One region of the Burkholderia sp. BCC0044 genome, then DNA from elsewhere that is predicted to be linked to it. Evidence: riboswitches for the same ligand, from Rfam matches in the RefSeq annotation. Region 1 holds a riboswitch; each other region holds the start of a gene.
The links. A riboswitch is a leader RNA that binds a small molecule or an ion and turns the genes downstream of it on or off. The one in region 1 is predicted to bind cobalamin.
Positions count from the first base shown of each region.

Region 2: another riboswitch for cobalamin. It lies ahead of HWX14_RS35655 (CbtB-domain containing protein); the one in region 1 lies ahead of cobG (precorrin-3B synthase).
Region 3: another riboswitch for cobalamin. It lies ahead of HWX14_RS31390 (iron ABC transporter permease); the one in region 1 lies ahead of cobG (precorrin-3B synthase).

Region 1 is NZ_CADFDO010000001.1:620,649-626,146, forward strand. It holds gene cbiE (precorrin-6y C5,15-methyltransferase (decarboxylating) subunit CbiE) at 1-896, opposite strand, end outside; cobalamin riboswitch at 1,099-1,290, shown strand; gene cobG (precorrin-3B synthase) at 1,399-2,799, shown strand; gene HWX14_RS02840 (precorrin-8X methylmutase) at 2,792-3,418, shown strand; gene HWX14_RS02845 (precorrin-2 C(20)-methyltransferase) at 3,415-4,149, shown strand; gene cobJ (precorrin-3B C(17)-methyltransferase) at 4,146-5,498, shown strand, end outside.
Region 2 is NZ_CADFDO010000010.1:150,582-156,079, forward strand. It holds gene HWX14_RS35645 (LysR family transcriptional regulator) at 1-902, shown strand, start outside; gene HWX14_RS35650 (CbtA family protein) at 924-1,646, opposite strand; gene HWX14_RS35655 (CbtB-domain containing protein) at 1,660-1,869, opposite strand; cobalamin riboswitch at 1,902-2,045, opposite strand; gene HWX14_RS35660 (histidine phosphatase family protein) at 2,092-2,679, shown strand; gene HWX14_RS35665 (inorganic phosphate transporter) at 2,846-4,438, shown strand; gene HWX14_RS35670 (2OG-Fe(II) oxygenase) at 4,837-5,498, shown strand, end outside.
Region 3 is NZ_CADFDO010000006.1:243,221-248,718, reverse strand. It holds gene HWX14_RS31410 (EVE domain-containing protein) at 1-338, opposite strand, end outside; RNA gene ssrS (6S RNA) at 409-590, opposite strand; gene HWX14_RS31400 (cell division protein ZapA) at 672-986, opposite strand; gene HWX14_RS31395 (hypothetical protein) at 983-1,333, opposite strand; cobalamin riboswitch at 1,488-1,737, shown strand; gene HWX14_RS31390 (iron ABC transporter permease) at 1,779-2,894, shown strand; gene HWX14_RS31385 (ABC transporter ATP-binding protein) at 2,891-3,706, shown strand; gene cobT (nicotinate-nucleotide--dimethylbenzimidazole phosphoribosyltransferase) at 3,768-4,823, shown strand; gene HWX14_RS31375 (adenosylcobinamide-GDP ribazoletransferase) at 4,837-5,498, shown strand, end outside.

The sequences.
Region 1 (5,498 bases):
CCCGGCACGCCGAGCGTATCGCGGTTGTGTTCGATGAAGCGCAGCCGTTCCGCATGCGCTTCGATCGCGATCGCCTGGCAGGATGGATGCGCGCGCATCCATTCGACGCCGATCGAGCCGCTGCCGGCGCCGACGTCCCACAGCAGTTCGCCGGCCGCGGGCGCGAGGCGCCCGAGCGTCATCGCGCGCAGGTCGCGCTTGGTGAGCTGGCCGTCGTGGCGGTACGCGTCGTCGGGCAGGCCGGGCGTGAGCGCGCGGCGCGGCGCGTCGGGGCCCGCCCGGCAGTCGAGTGCGACGAGATTGAGTGCGGCCGTTTCGTCGACGTTCCAGTCCTGCGCGAGGCCGTCGATCCGCCGCTCGAGCGGGCCGCCCAGATGTTCGAACACGCTGATGCGCGTCGGCCCGAAGCCGCGGGCGGCGAGTTCGGCCGCGACCGCGGCCGGCGTGCGGCCGTCGGCGCTCAGCACGAACAGGCGCCGGCCCGGCAGCAGGTGGCGCGCCAGCGTCGCGAGCGGACGCCCGACGAGCGAGACGGCGCCGACGTCCTGCAGCGCCCAGCCCAGGCGTGCGGCCGCGAGCGACAGCGACGACGGCGCGGGCAGCACGCGCCATTCGTCGGGAGAAAGCGCGCGGGCGAGCGTCGCGCCGACGCCGAACAGCATCGGGTCGCCGCTCGCGAGCACGCATACGGGCGCGCCGCGGCGCGCGAGCAGCCCCGACAGGTCGAACGGCGACGGCCATGCTTCGCGCGCGGCCCGCAGCCGCGCGGGCAGCATGTCGAGATGCCGTTTCGCGCCGACCACGTGCGTCGCGTCGAGCAGCGCGCGCCGCGCGTGGCGTCCGAGCCCCGCGTAACCGTCGTCGCCGATGCCCACTACCGTCAGCCACGCCGTCATGCACCCTTCCCCATCGTTCGATTTCATCGTGTCGCCGCGCGGCCGCGAAAGCGCCGGTGCAGCCGTCCGCATTGCAAAAAACGGCATGGTACCGTGTTCGACCCGGCGTTTCATCTGCCGGCCCGCCCGCGCCCGGCCATTGCCCGCTTCGCCCGCCGCGAACGGCCAGCCGGTCGCGAATCGCGGCCGAAATCGGGTATCCTACGGCCGTTCGTTCGCCGGTGCCCTTCGGGGCCGAAGAGGGAACACAGGGCGCGCCGCGCGCCGCTGTGGCTGCCCCCGCAACTGTAGACAGCGAGCCGATCTCCTCCTCATGCCACTGGTTTCACCGGGAAGGCCGGGAGACGGCGCCGACCTGTCAGCCAGGAGACCTGCCGGCCAGAAAGTGCGTGCGTGCCAGTCGGCGTCGGGCGGGGTGTACCGATGCGTTGGCCGCGGCGCCACACCCTGTTCCGGTATCCCGTTGAATTCCGCCCCCGATTCGATTCCTGCATCGCCCGTCGTGCGCCCGTCGGCCTGCCCGGGGCTTGTGCGCGTGGTCGCGGCCGCCGACGGCGGGCTGTGCCGGATCAAGCTGCCGGGCGGCCGGCTCGACGCACGGCAGGCGCACGCGATCGCCGCTGCCGCGCGCCGGTACGGCTCCGGCGCGATCGATGCGACCAATCGCGCGAATCTCCAGCTGCGCGGCATTCGCGACGGCGCGGCCGATGCGCTCGCGCATGCGTTGCTCGATGCGGGGCTCGGCCCGCGCGCAAGCGCCGACAATGCCGCCTTCGATGCGGCCGCGCTCGCGGCGAGCGACGACGTGCGCAACCTGATGCTGAGCCCGCTCGCCGGGCACGACCCCGCCGCGCTCGTCGATAGCCACGCGCTCGCCGGGCCGCTGCTCGACATGCTGGCGAGCGAGCCGCGTCGCGGCGAACTGTCGCCGAAATGCTCGATCCAGCTCGACGGTGGCGAAACCGTCGCCGCGCTCGATCATCCGCACGACATCTGGCTCGCCGCGTGGCGTCGCGGCGACGGCGCGGTACGTCTCGCGGCGGGGCTGGCCGGCTGTCCGCCGGTTGCGCACGGCGACCGGCCCGCGTCGGTCGACGTGTCGATCGATCAGGGCGTCGCGCTGGTTCGCGCGCTGCTGCTCGCGTTCCTCGATCTCGCGCCGGCCGACGTCACGCGGATGCGCGCATTGCTGGCGACGTGCGACGAACGCACGCTGTTCCACCGCGCGCAACACTATCTGCCCTTCCCGCTCGCGGCCGATCCGGCGCTCGCCGGCTGGCGGCGCACGCGTGCCGACCCTGCGTTACGTTTCGGCGCGCACCCGTCGCGCGATGCGGCGCGTTGCAGCGTCGGCGCGCAGTTCGCGCTCGGGCGGCTCGACGCGGCGCAACTGGAACGGCTCGCCGCGCTGGCCGAAGCCGACGGCGACGGCACGCTGTCGATGACGCCGTGGCAAGGCGTGTTCATGCACGGCGTGCCGAACGAACGTGCGGCTGCGACATACGAAGCCCTCGCGTCGATCGGCCTCGTGTGCGCAGCGTCCGACCCGCTGGCGACGCTCGTCGCCTGCACCGGCAGCGCGGGCTGCGCGAAAGCGCACGCCGACACGAAACACGACGCGCGCGCGCTCGCCGCGCGACTTGGCCGTCCGCTCGACGTGCATCTGACCGGTTGCGAGCGCCACTGCGCGCTGTCGCACCCCGCCGCGCATACGCTCGTCGCGGTGGCGCCCGGACATTACGACCTTTATACGCTCGTCGCGGTGGCGCCCGGACATTACGACCTTTACCGGCGCGACGCAGCCGCGGGCCTCGGCGCCCCGCTCGCGCGCCATCTGACGATTGACCAGGCCGCGGTCCGACTCATGGACGCGCGGCACAGCCAGGACACCACCGATGCTTGACTATATTCGCGACGGGCAGGAAATCTACCGCCAGTCGTTCGCGACGATCCGCGCCGAGGCCGACCTGTCGCAGGTGCCGCCCGATCTCGAGAAACTCGCGGTGCGCGTGATTCACGCGAGCGGGATGGTCGACGTCGCGTACGACCTGCGCTTCTCGGCCGGCGCCGGCACGGCCGGCCGCACGGCGCTCGCGGCCGGCGCGCCGATCCTGTGCGACGCGAGGATGGTCGCCGAAGGCATCACGCGCGCGCGGCTGCCCGCGGCCAATCGCGTGATCTGCACGCTCGGCGAGCCGGAGGTGCCCGACCTCGCCCAACGTCTCGGCAACACGCGTTCGGCCGCCGCGCTCGAACTGTGGCGTCCGCATCTCGCGGGCAGCGTCGTCGTGATCGGCAATGCGCCGACCGCGCTGTTCCACCTGCTCGACATGATCGACGCCGGCGCGCCGCGCCCCGCGCTGATCGTCGGTTTCCCGGTCGGCTTCATCGGCGCGGCCGAATCGAAGGCGGCGCTCGACGCCGACAGCCGCGGCGTGCCGTACGTCACGCTGCTCGGCCGGCGCGGCGGCAGCGCGATGGCCGCCGCCGCGGTCAATGCGCTCGCAACGGAGGTCGAATGACGACTGCGCGCGGACGGCTGTTCGGTGTCGGCGTCGGCCCCGGCGATCCCGAACTGATGACGATCAAGGCGCTGCGCGTGCTGCAGGCGGCGCCCGTGGTCGCGTATTTCGTCGCGAAGGGCAAGAAAGGCAACGCATACGGCATCGTCGAAGCGCACCTGCTCGACGGGCAGACGCAACTGCCGCTCGTCTATCCGGTGACGACCGAGGCGCTGCCGCCGCCGCTGTGCTACGAGACGGTGATCGCCGATTTCTACGACACCGCGGCCGAGATCGTCGCGGCGCACCTCGATGCAGGCCGCGACGTCGCGGTGATCTGCGAAGGCGACCCGTTCTTCTACGGCTCGTACATGTACCTGCACGACCGCCTCGCGCCGCGCTACGACACCGAGGTGATCCCCGGCGTGTGCGCGATGCTCGGCGGCACGGCCGTGCTCGGCCAGCCGCTCGTCTATCGCAACCAGAGCCTGTCGGTGCTGTCGGGCGTGCTGCCCGAGCACGAACTGCGCGAGCGGCTCGCGCGGGCCGACGCGGCCGTCGTGATGAAGCTCGGCCGCAATTTCGACAAGGTGCGGCGCGTGCTCGACGAACTCGGGCTCGCGAAGCGCGCGCTGTACGTCGAGCGCGCGACGATGGCGAACCAGCGCATCGTGCCGCTCGACGAAGTCGATCCGATGGCGTCGCCGTATTTCTCGCTGCTCGTCGTGCCGGGGGAAAAATGGCAAGGATGACGACGCCGCCCGCGATCGTGATACTCGGCGCGGGTGCGCTCGATACCGCGCGGCGTATCCAGGCGCGCTATCCGGGCGCAAGCGTGCACGGTCTCACGTCGCGCGTCGACGCCGACGTGCCGTTCGACGAACTCGGCGCGCACCTGCGTGAACTCTATGCGCGCGGCTTGCCGATCGTCGCGCTGTGCGCGGCCGGCATCGTGATCCGCTGCCTCGCGCCCGCGCTTGCCGACAAGGGCGTCGAGCCGCCGGTGCTCGCGGTCGCGGAGGACGGCTCGGCCGTCGTGCCGCTGCTCGGCGGGCTGACGGGCGTCAACGTGATCGCGCGCGAAATCGCCGACTGCGTCGGCGTCGCGCCGGCGATCACGACGAGCGGCGAACTACGCTTCGGCGCGTGCGTGCTCAATCCGCCGGAAGGCTATGCGCTCGCCGATCTCGCGCAGGGCAAGCGCTTCGTGTCCGACCTGCTCGCGGGCGCGTCGACGCGCATCGACGGCGCGGCGCCATGGCTCGACGACGTCGCGCTGCCGCGTGATGCCGCGGCAGCGCGCGCGATTCGCGTGACGCCCGATGCATGGCGCGGCGCGCGTGACGAACTCGTGATTCATCCGCGCAGTGTGGTGGTCGGCGTCGCCGCGGATGCCGTGCATGCCGGCGAAGCGCTTGCTGCACGCATCGAAGCCATGCTCGACGCACAGGGCGTCGCGCGGCTGGCGCTCGCGGCCATCGTCGCGCCAGCCTCGGCGATCGGCGAGGCCGCGCTGGAAGAAGCGGCGAGCGCGCTTGACGTGCCGCTGCGTTTCATCGACAGCGATAGCGATGCGCCCGCCGACGTCGCCACGCTGCTCGGCCGCGCGTTGCGCGTCACCCACACGCTGCGTGAAGAATCGAACGGCCTCGCATGCGCGGTCGCATCGCATCCGGTCGACCCGGCCACGCTCGGCCGCGCACGCGGCCGCCTGACGGTGCTCGGCCTCGGCCCGGGCGGCGCCGCCTGGCTCACGCCCGCCGCGCGCGCGGCGCTCGCGGACGCGACCGACATCCTCGGCTATACGACCTACGTGAACATGGCCGGCCCGTTTCGCGCGGACCAGCGCGTGCACGGCACCGACAATCGCGAGGAAATGCAGCGCGCGCGCCATGCGTTCGAACTGGCGGCCGAGGGCCGGCGTGTCGCGGTCGTGTCGTCGGGTGACCCCGGTGTGTTCGCGATGGCCGCGGCCGTGCTCGAAGCGCTGGACGAAGCGCGCGACCCGCAATGGGCCGCGGTCGACCTGCGCGTGGAGCCTGGCATCTCGGCGTCGCTCGCCACAGCCGCGCAGGCCGGCGCACCGCTCGGCCACGATTTC
Region 2 (5,498 bases), on a different contig from region 1:
AACGATTCCATCTCGTCGTCATTCGTGAAGTCGAGCGCCAGGGCTCGCTGACCGCGGCGGCCAACGCGCTGCACCTCACGCAATCGGCGCTCAGCCACACCGTCAGGAAAATCGAGCAGCAGCTCGGCACGCCGATCTGGGATCGGGAAGGCCGCGGCCTGCGGCTCACGCAGGGCGGCCAGTATCTGCTGAAGCTGGCGAACCGGCTGCTGCCGCAGTTCGAGCTCGCCGAGGAGCGGATGAAGCAGTACGCGAAGGGCGAGCGCGGCACGCTGCGCATCGGGATGGAGTGCCACCCGTGCTACCAGTGGCTGCTGAAGGTCGTGTCGCCGTACCTGTCGCGCTGGCCCGACGTCGACGTGGACGTGAAGCAGCGCTTCCAGTTCGGCGGCATCGGCGCGCTGTTCGGCTACGACATCGACGTGCTCGTGACGCCCGATCCGCTGAACAAGCCGGGGCTGCGCTTCGATCCCGTGTTCGACTACGAACAGGTGCTGGTGGTCGCGGATTCGCACCGGTTCGCGAATGCCGACTACGTGACGCCCGAGCAACTGACCGACGAGATCCTGATCACGTACCCGGTCGAAACCGACCGGCTCGACATCTACAACCAGTTCCTGACGCCGGCCGGCATCGTGCCGAGGCGGCACAAGTCGATCGAGACGACCGACATCATGTTGCAGATGGTCGCGAGCGGGCGCGGCGTGGCCGCGCTGCCGCGGTGGCTCGCCGACGAGTACGCGGACCGGATGCCGGTCGTGCCGGTCAAGCTGGGCAAGAACGGCATCGCGAAGCAGATCTTCCTCGGCATCCGCGAAGCGGACGCATCGATCGACTATCTGGCCGCGTTCGTCGCGCTGGCGCGCGAATCGACGTGGAGCGCGCCACGCATGCTGCGCTAGGCGCGCCCGGTTGCGATCGCGTCAGGTGGCGCGCATGCCGGCGCGCTCGCCGCGCTCGACCCACGCGCCGAACAGCAGGCCGATCGTCGTCCACATGATCACCTGCATGCCGATGGCCGCCACGCGGAACTTCCACAGCAAGGCCGCCGGGAAATCGGCCGGCAGCTCGCTGACCGAAGGCAACCCGATCTGCACGGCCGCGATGATCGCGACGAACACCAGCCCGGCGACGATCGACGCGTTCCACTGGCCGAGCTTCGCCAGCAGATGGCGGCGCACGCCGACCGAGAACACCATCGTCGCGACCGAGATCGCGATCATCAGGAAGAACAGGCCGGTGCGATAGCCGATCGTGTCGGGGTCGCCGACCGACGGCGGATTGGCCGGGTACTTGAGATTCGGCACGATCACGAGCGCGACGAACGCGGCCAGCGCGAGCCACGCGGCCAGCGGCCGTGCCGGCAGGCGGCTGCCGCGTCCGTACGCATACGCGAAGACCAGCGAGAACAGCCCGCCGAATGCCGCGCCGTAGGTCACGACGCCCGTCAGCAGCCCGAGGCCGGCCTGCGTCTGGCGGCTGACCAGCTCGGGCTCCGGCGCCTCGCCTTGGGCGGCGGCGTTTTTTTCTTCGAAGGAGATTGCCTGATCGACTTGCGGTTCGCCGACGATCCTGGCGAAACCGAACGTGAGGAGGCCCGCGGCGATGCCTGCGAGCATCCCGCGCATGAGCAGCTTTCCGACCATCGCAGGCTCCGCGTCAGTGGCAGGGAAAGCCGAGCAGATGGCGGCCGTCGTGCACGAATTCGTGTACATACATGCCCGGCACGAGCGACGTCGCGCCCTGTTCCGCACCGACGAAATACAGCGCGAGCAGCAGGATCAGGCCGACGAACACGGCCCACGGCAACAGCTCACGGACGGGGATGGGTGCCGGCACGACCGCCGGCTTCAGCACTGCTTCGCTCATGGATGCACCTCAGGGGAATCGCGCCCCGACAAATGATGGATGGGTACGAAGGCAGGTCTGGCTTCCGGGATCATCGATTCCCCGGTTACAGTGGCGCGACCGCGCCGGAATTGCACCGGCTTCCGCGCTTCGTATCGGGCGAATTGTACGCGCGAACGTTCGCGTATTGAAGCGATGACACGTGGGCGAGCGCGCCCCGTTCCGGATCATCCGACAACCGACATGACCCTGCCTGCCTCGCTCTGCCTGATCGCCCACGCATCGACCCGCGCCATGCGCACCGGCACGTTTCCAGACGACGATCCGCTCGACGCGCCCGGGCTCGCCGAAGCCGCTGCGCTGCGCGGCCGGTGGACGGGCGTTGCGGGCGCGCTCGTGCTGTGCAGCCCGGCATGCTGCGCGAGGCAGACGGCCGACGCGCTCGGGCTGCACGCCGAGATCGACGACGCGCTGCGCGACATCGACTACGGCCACTGGCGCGGCAAGCGGCTGCACGATCTCGCACGCGACCTGCCTGACGAACTTGCGGCGTGGATCGGCACACCATCCGCGTCGCCGCATCGCGGCGAATCGTTCGACGCCGCCGCGCATCGGGTCGGCACATGGTTGGACGGATTGCCGCGTGATCGCGACGTCGTCGCGATCACGCATGCGCCGATCGTCCGCGCGGCCATCGCGCATGTGCGGCGGATGAGTCCCGAAGCGGCCACGCGTCTCGACGTCGCGCCGCTGTCGGGCACGACGTTCGTCGCGTCGCCGGCCGGCTGGACGTTGGCCGCGACGGACATCGTGCTCGGCGCCGGCACCTAAACCGCTTGGCATGTTTACTATGTGAGCCGACGATGCGCGCCCAACGCTTCGCAGGCAGCCGCTCGCCTTACATCCCGTAAGACACACCGTTCGTCCTCCCGACTGTCATCAAACTGACTGCTAGCCACAGCTAGGATCGGACGAGGTTCCCTCACGAGATGCCGTCATGAATCAACCCGCTTCGTCCGCCCCGAACAATCCGGCCTCCATCGCGCGCACCAAGCAGATCGGCTATGCCGCGTTCCTGCTGGTGCTCGTGCTCGGCGCCGTCTATATCGCCACGCACCTGGTCGCCGATCTGGCGCCGGTTCGCGAAGGGACACTGTTCCCGTACCTGCTGCTCGGCGCCGCACTGCTGATCGCGCTCGGCTTCGAATTCGTCAACGGCTTCCACGACACCGCGAATGCGGTCGCGACCGTGATCTACACGCACTCGCTGACGCCGAACGTCGCGGTGATCTGGTCGGGCATGTGGAACTTCCTCGGCGTGATGGTCTCGAGCGGTGCCGTCGCGTTCGGCATCCTGCAGTTGCTGCCGGTCGAGTTGATCCTGCAGGTCGGCAGCGGCTCGGGCTTCGCGATGGTGTTCGCGCTGCTGATCGCCGCGATCGTCTGGAACCTCGCGACCTGGTATTTCGGGTTGCCGTCGTCGAGCTCGCATACGCTGATCGGGTCGATCATCGGCGTCGGGCTGATGAACCAGCTGATGCACGGGCCGTCCGGCACGAGCGGCGTCGACTGGGGCCAGGCGCTCGGCGTCGGCAAGTCGCTGCTGCTCTCGCCGATCGTCGGCTTCCTGTGTGCGTCGCTGCTGCTGCTCGTGCTGAAGGCCGTCGTGCGGATTCCGGAGCTGTACAAGGAGCCGCCGAAGGATCAGCCGCCGCCGTTCTGGATTCGCTGCCTGCTGATCCTCACCTGCACCGGCGTGTCGTTCGCGCACGGGTCGAACGACGGGCAGAAAGGGATGGGCCTCATCATGCTGATCCTGATCGGCACGGTGCCCACCGCCTATGCACTGAACAAGGCCGTCACGCCCGCGGAATCGCAGACCTTCGTGGCGGTCGCGAACCAGGCGGCGGCGACGTTCGGGAAGTACACGAACGGCGTCGCGCCGTCCGCGAACCCGCGCGCCGACGTCGAACACTACGTGCAGCATCGTGAACTGACGCCCGCCGTGCTGCCGGCCGTCGCGCAATTGTCCACGTCGCTCGCGACCGCCGTCGGCGCGTCGGGCTCGATGGCGGCCGTGCCGCAGCGCGACGTCGACAACGTGCGCAACACGATGTATCTGGTGTCCGAAGCCATTCGTCTGCTCGAGAAGGCGGGCCAGCCCGCGTTCGCCGCCGACGACAAGCTCGCGATCGACAACTATCGCAAGCAGCTCGACCACGCGACCAAGTTCATTCCGACGTGGGTGAAGGTCGCCGTCGCGATCGCGCTGGGCCTCGGCACGATGGTCGGCTGGAAGCGAATCGTCGTAACTGTCGGTGAAAAAATCGGCAAGCAGCATCTGACGTACGGACAGGGCGCATCGGCCGAACTCGTCGCGATGCTGACGATCGGGGCCGCCGACATGTACGGGCTGCCCGTGTCGACGACGCACGTGCTGTCGTCGGGCGTCGCGGGCACGATGGCGGCGAACGGCTCCGGGCTGCAATGGAGCACGGTGCGCAGCCTCGTCCTCGCATGGGTGCTGACGCTGCCGGCGTCGATCGCGCTGGCGGCGGGGCTTTACTGGTTGTTCCGGTCGCTGGCCTGATTGGAGGCGCGGCGGGTGGCGGGCGTTGGCCGGCTACCCGCCGCGGTAGATTGGATTTGTCGCTTCTCCGCTTCTCCGCTTCTCCGCTTCTCCGCTTCTCCGCTTTCCCGCTTTCCCGCTTTCCCGCTTTCCCGTTTTCCCGTTTTCCCGTTTTCCCGTTTTCCCGTTTTCCCGTTTTCCCGTTTTCCCGTTTTCCCGCTTTCCCGCTTCCCGTCTCTCTGCTCCGGCACGTCGCCACGTTCAGTGTGTCGATGCCGCGCCTTCAGCGTTTCCCCGTTTCCCCGCCCGAATTAAAACGCAAGATCTGGAGCGTGCCGGCGCCCGAACGCCGCTAGACTGGGTTCATCAACTTTCATCGTGGATTCGACCGTGCGCGACTGCACGGCGCCACACTGCCGATGCCCCGAGGTACGCCCGTGAACATTGCCGATCTGCAACCTGCCGTCGAATCGCTGAACATCGCGCAACGCGTCGACACCCTCGACTGGCCGACCGTCGATGCCGAACTCGATCGCTACGGATGCGCGCGCGTGCCGGGCCTGATGTCGGCAAGCGAGTGCGAGGCGCTCGCGTCGCTCTATCCGCGCGATGCGCTCTATCGTTCACGTGTCGTGATGGCGCGGCACGGCTTTGGCCGCGGCGAGTACAAATATTTCGCGTATCCGCTGCCTGCGGTCATCGCCGAGTTGCGCGCGACGATCTACCCGCATCTCGCGCCGATCGCGAATCGCTGGAACCAGGCGCTCGGGATCGATGTCCGCTATCCGAAAGACCATGCGACGTTCCTCGGTCGCTGCCATGCGGCGGGACAGACGCGACCGACGCCGCTGATCCTGCAATACGGCGCCGACGACTACAACTGCCTCCATCAGGACCTGTATGGCGAACACGTATTCCCGCTGCAGGTCGCGATCCTGCTGTCGGCGCCGGGCCGCGATTTCAGTGGCGGCGAGTTCGTGTTGACGGAGCAGCGACCGCGCATGCAGTCGCGTGCGGAAGTGGTGCCGCTGACGCAAGGCGACGCGGTGATATTCGCGGTACACGGCCGGCCCGTGCAGGG
Region 3 (5,498 bases), on a different contig from region 1:
AGCGGCACGAGCGGCGACTTCTTCACGAAGCGCACGTCGACGAGCAGCCAGCGTGGCGCTTCCTGCGTCGATTTCGGGTCGTAATAGGGGCTTTTCGGATCGAACTGCGTGGGATCGGGGTAGGGCGTGGACGATACTTCGGCGAGCCCCGCGATGCCCGGCTCGGGGCAACTCGAGTGATAGAACAGTACGCCGTCGCCGATCTTCATCGTGTCGCGCATGAAATTGCGCGCCTGATAGTTGCGCACGCCGGTCCACGGCAGCGAGCGCTGCGGTGCGTTGGCGAGATCGTCGATGCTTGCTTCGTCCGGTTCGGACTTCATCAGCCAGTATTGCATGGTCGTGATCGACGCAGAAAAAGGCCGCTACAAAAGGAAACGGCATCGGGCGTTACCCGATGCCGTTGGATAGGCCCCCGCCTTGGCCGCTAGGCCGGCATCCTGAACCTGAGGTTCAGAATTGGTCGCAGTTAGCAGCACTTCGGGTACATCAGACAGAGTGACGCGCGCGCCCGTGCTACAAATTTCCGCAACCGTGCACATGGCATTGGTTCAAGGAATATATGACCTTGGCGAACCAGGCAGGGAAGCTGACTGAACTGTGTTTCGATGCGCCAATTTGACCACCGTTGACCGTCGAGATCAAGCGGAATCGACGCATCGTTTCAACCGTTACTGCGTCTCGTGCTGTGCGAGCACCGCGCCGAGCTGTTCGTTCATCTGATGCATTGTACGACGGATTTCCTCCGCCGGAAATGCTTCACCGTGCCGCACGCTCGTTTGCAGTCGCAGCAATTCCGATGCAAGCGACAGCGCCGCCATCACCGCGATGCGATCGGTGCCGCGCACCGAGCTGTTCGAGCGGATTTTCGACATTTCGGCGTCGACGCGCGCGACCGCTTCGAGCAGCGCCGCTTCGGTCTCGGCCGAACAGGCGAGCCGATAGGCCTGACCGAGAATCGAGACTTCGATCTGCTTGGTGCTCATGCATGTTCTCCGTGGCTGGCCGCGTCATCGCCATCCGTGCGCGCCTGCGCATCGAGCAGGTCGAGCTGGTTGTCGGCTTGCTCCGCGCCCTTCGAGCGCGGCAGCTTTTCGAGAATCGCGTTCAGTTTCACCTGGGCGTCGTCGATCTTCGCCGACAGCGTGTCGCGCTCGGCCGCGAGCGCATTGCGTTCGTCGCGCAGCTGCGCGAGTTCCGCGCGGACCGTGTCCGCTTCCGCGCGCAATTGCGCGACCTGCTCCTCGAGCGCGAGCCGTTCCGAGTGATAGCGCTTGTTCAGCGAAATCAGACGGCCAATATTTTGAGACAGGGTTTCGAGTTCGTTGAGCATTTGCTGCGTCCTCTAAAGACCCAGCATTTTAGCGCGGAATACCGCGCAATCCGACATCTGTAACGTTTCCAGTCGTAACACCCCTGCTTCTTGCCGCGAATCGGCGCGTCCCGCGCGGGTCCGGATGCTTCCTTGACGCTCGCGCGACCGGCTCCTAAACTGGCGCCGCCTCGGTGCTCGCGCGCAGGACGCGCGGTTAAACGGGAAGCAGGGTGTGGGCTCCACGAGCGCGCCAACCTGCGCTGCCCCCGCAACGGTAAGCGGCCGCGTCGCGTGACGCAGGCCGGCTCGGGCGCGTTTCGCGTGCAGGTCGCTCGCGGGCGCGGGCCACTGCGCGTCATCGCGCGGGAAGGCGAGCCGGTCCGCCGCCAGCCCGGATACCGGCCGAGACGGGGAGCCCGCACGGGCTCCATGACGCGCGGCCTGCGGGGAAGCGGGGCGCGCAATGTTTCACGGAACGTCCTTCGATGCCGACCCCAATCGTCCGCCACGCGCCCCTGTCGCGCCCGGCCGGCTGCCGCAAGCGGATGCGCCGCGCGTCGTGCGCGCGGCCGTGCGCGGCATGAGCGCCGCGCGCGCCGCCGTCATCTGGGCCGCGCTGGCCGCCGTGGTCGCGCTGCTGTTCGTCGCGTCGCTGTCGATCGGCAGCGTGCCGATGTCGCCATGGCAAGCGCTCGCGTCGCTCGTGCCGCACGGCGGCGATACCCTGTTCGCCGATATCGTGCGCACGCTGCGCCTGCCGCGCGCGCTCGCGGGCTTCGCGTGCGGCGCGCTGCTCGCGCTGGCGGGCGCGTTGTTGCAGGTGCTGCTGCGCAATCCGCTCGCGGAGCCGTACGTGCTGGGCGTGTCCGGCGGCGCGGCCGGCTTCGCGCTCGTCGCGATGATCGCAGGGGGCGCATGGTGGCTCGTCGACGCATCCGCGTTCGCCGGTTCGCTCGTATCGGTCGCGCTCGTGCTGGGGCTCGCGAGGCGCGAGCTGTGGCGCGGCGAATCGCGCGACGCGTCGCCGCGGCTGCTGCTCACGGGCGTCGTGATCGCGGCGGGGTGGGGCGCGCTCGTCACGCTGTTGCTGTCGCTCGCGCCCGACGCGCGGCTGCGCGGCATCATCTTCTGGCTGACGGGCGACCTGAGTGGCGCGACGGCGCCGTGGTTCGCGTGGGGCGCGCTGCTGCTGAGCGCAGGCGTCGCGCTGCCGGCCGCGCCGCAACTGAACGTGCTGCTGCGCGGCGATGCGACCGCGCTCGCGCTCGGCGTGCCGGTCGCGCGGCTGCGCGTGCGGATCTATCTCGTCGCGTCGCTGGCCGCCGCGGCCGCGGTGACGACGGCCGGCACGATCGGCTTCGTCGGGCTCGTCGTGCCGCATGCATTGCGGCTCGCGTTCGGCAACGACCAGCGGATGCTGCTGCCGGCCGCGATGCTCGCGGGCGGCGGCGGCGTGATGGCGGCCGACCTCCTCGCGCGCACCGCGATCGCGCCCGCGCAATTGCCGGTCGGCGTGATGACCGCGTTGATCGGCGTGCCGGTGTTCCTGTGGATGTTGCTGAGGAGACCGATGCGATGACGGGCCCCGCACTGAACGCCGCTGCCGGCGACATGTACTACACGGCCGTCGACCTGACGCTGAAAGCCGGCGCGCGCACGCTGCTCGACTGCTTCACGCAGGCGTTCCGCCCCGGCGAGATCTGGTGCGTCGCCGGGCCGAACGGCGCGGGCAAGACGACGCTGCTCGCCACGCTCGCCGGATTGCAGCCGCCCGCCGGCGGACACGTCGAGATCGACGGCCGGCCGCTTGCCGCGTGGCGCCCCGAACGACTCGCGCAGCGCCGCGCACTGATGCCGCAGCAATTGCACGATGCGTTCAGCGCGACCGTGTTCGACACGGTGCTGCTCAACCGCTTTCCGTATCTCGGTGGCTGGGGCTGGGAGCGCGACGGCGACCGTGCGGCCGCGCGCGATGCGCTCGCGACGTTCGACCTGAGCCCGCTCGCGTCGCGCGACGTGATGTCGCTGTCGGGCGGCGAGCGGCAACGGGTCGCGCTGGCCGCGACGCTGTGCCAGGATGCGCCGCTGATGCTGCTCGACGAACCGCTCGCGCATCTCGACCTGCATCACCAGATCGACTGTCTGACCGCGCTGGCCGCCTGGCTCGCGGCGGGCCCGCGCACGGTATTGTTTTCGTGTCACGACCTGAATCTCGCGCGGCGTTTCGCGACGCACGCGCTGTTGCTCGACGGCCGCGGCCATGCGTGGGCCGGCCCCGTGCACGACGTGCTGACGCCCGAGCGCGCGAGCGATGCATTCGGCTATCCGCTCGTGCTGATTCGCGAGAACGGCCGCGATGCGTTGCTGCCGGCGTGGCCTGCGCGACAATGACCTTTCCTGTCCCGATTTTTTCGATGCGCGGCGCATGCCGCACCCACGACACGGCTCCTCGATGACCACTCCGACCCAATTCCCGCCCGCGATCGCGCCGCTCGACGACGCATTGCGCAAGCGCCTGCAGCATGTGATCGACCACAAGACCAAGCCGCCCGGCAGCCTCGGCCAGCTCGAGGCGCTCGCGCTGCAGATCGGCCTGATCCAGCGCACCGAGCGGCCCGTCGTGCAGCGTCCCGTGACGATCGTGTTCGCGGGCGATCACGGGATCGCGGCCGAGGGCGTCAGTCCTTATCCGCAGGCGGTGACCGCGCAGATGGTCGCGAACTTCCTGGCCGGCGGTGCGGCGATCAACGCGTTTTCAGGCGTCGCGCAGAGCACGCTCGAGATCGTCGATGCGGGCGTCGCGTCGCCGCTGCCGCTGTCGGACCGGCTGGTGTCGCTGCCGGTCGCGCGCGGCACGCGCAACTTCGCGACGGAGCCGGCGATGACGCGTGAAGAAGCGACGACGGCGCTGGCCGCCGGCGCGGCGCGTGTCCGCCTGCACGCATCGCTCGGCACGAACGTGATCGGCTTCGGCGAGATGGGCATCGCGAACACGTCGTCGGCCGCGTGCCTGATGAGCCGCCTGCTCGACGTGCCGATCGACGCATGCGTCGGCCGCGGCACGGGCCTCGACGATCAGGGCCTCGCGCACAAGCGTGCGGTGCTCGGCCGCGCGCTCGTCAAGCACTCGCATGCGATCGCGCCGCTCGACGTGCTCGCGACGTTCGGCGGCTTCGAGATCGCGATGATGACAGGCGCGTACCTCGCGGCCGCGAGCGAGCGGATGACGATCCTCGTCGACGGCTTCATCGCGACCGCCGCGCTGCTCGTCGCCGAGCGCATCGCGCCCGGCGTGCGCGACTACTGCGTGTTCTCGCATACGTCGCACGAGGCCGGCCACCGGCGCATGCTCGAGCATTTCGGCGCGAAGCCGCTGCTCGCGCTCGACCTGCGGCTCGGCGAAGGCACGGGCGCCGCGCTCGCGCTGCCGCTGGTGCGCGCGGCCGCCGCGTTCCTCAGCGAGATGGCGAGCTTCGAGTCCGCCGGCGTCGACGATCGTGACGCCTGAGCGCACACGCGGCATGCGCGCCGAACTGCGCTACTTCTTCGTCGCGCTCGGCTATTTCACGCGCGTGCCCGTGCCGCGCTCGATCGGCTACGCGGCTGGCGATCTCGATCAGGCCGCGCGCTATTTCCCGCTCGTCGGCACGTGCGTCGGCGCGTGGGGCGCGCTCGTCTACCTCGTCGCGCTGCGCGCGCTGCCCCCATCGATCGCGGTCGGGCTGTCGATGGCCGCGACGCTGCTCGCGACCGGCGCCTTCCACGAAGACGGCCTCGCCGACAGTTGCGACGCGTTCGGCGGCGGTTACACGCGCGACGACGTGCTGCGCATCATGCACGATTCGCGGATCGGCACGTTCGGCGCGGTCGCGCTCGTGATCGCGCTCGGCCTGAAATGGCAGGCGCTGACGTCGATGCTGCCGTTGCGCGCCGCATGGACGATGATCGCCGCGCATGCGGCGAGCCGCGCGATGGCCGTGAGCCTGCTGATGACGCTCGACTACGTGCGGCCCGAAGGCAAGGCGAAGCCGGTTGCGCAACGGATGGGCGCACGCGCGGCGTGCGTCGCGGCGGTGTTCGGATTGCCGTGGCTGTTCTGGCCGGACTGGCGCATGGGCGTCGCCGCATGCGTGGCGCTCGCGCTCGTGCGCGCGTGGGCGGCCCGCTATTTCGTGAAGCGGAT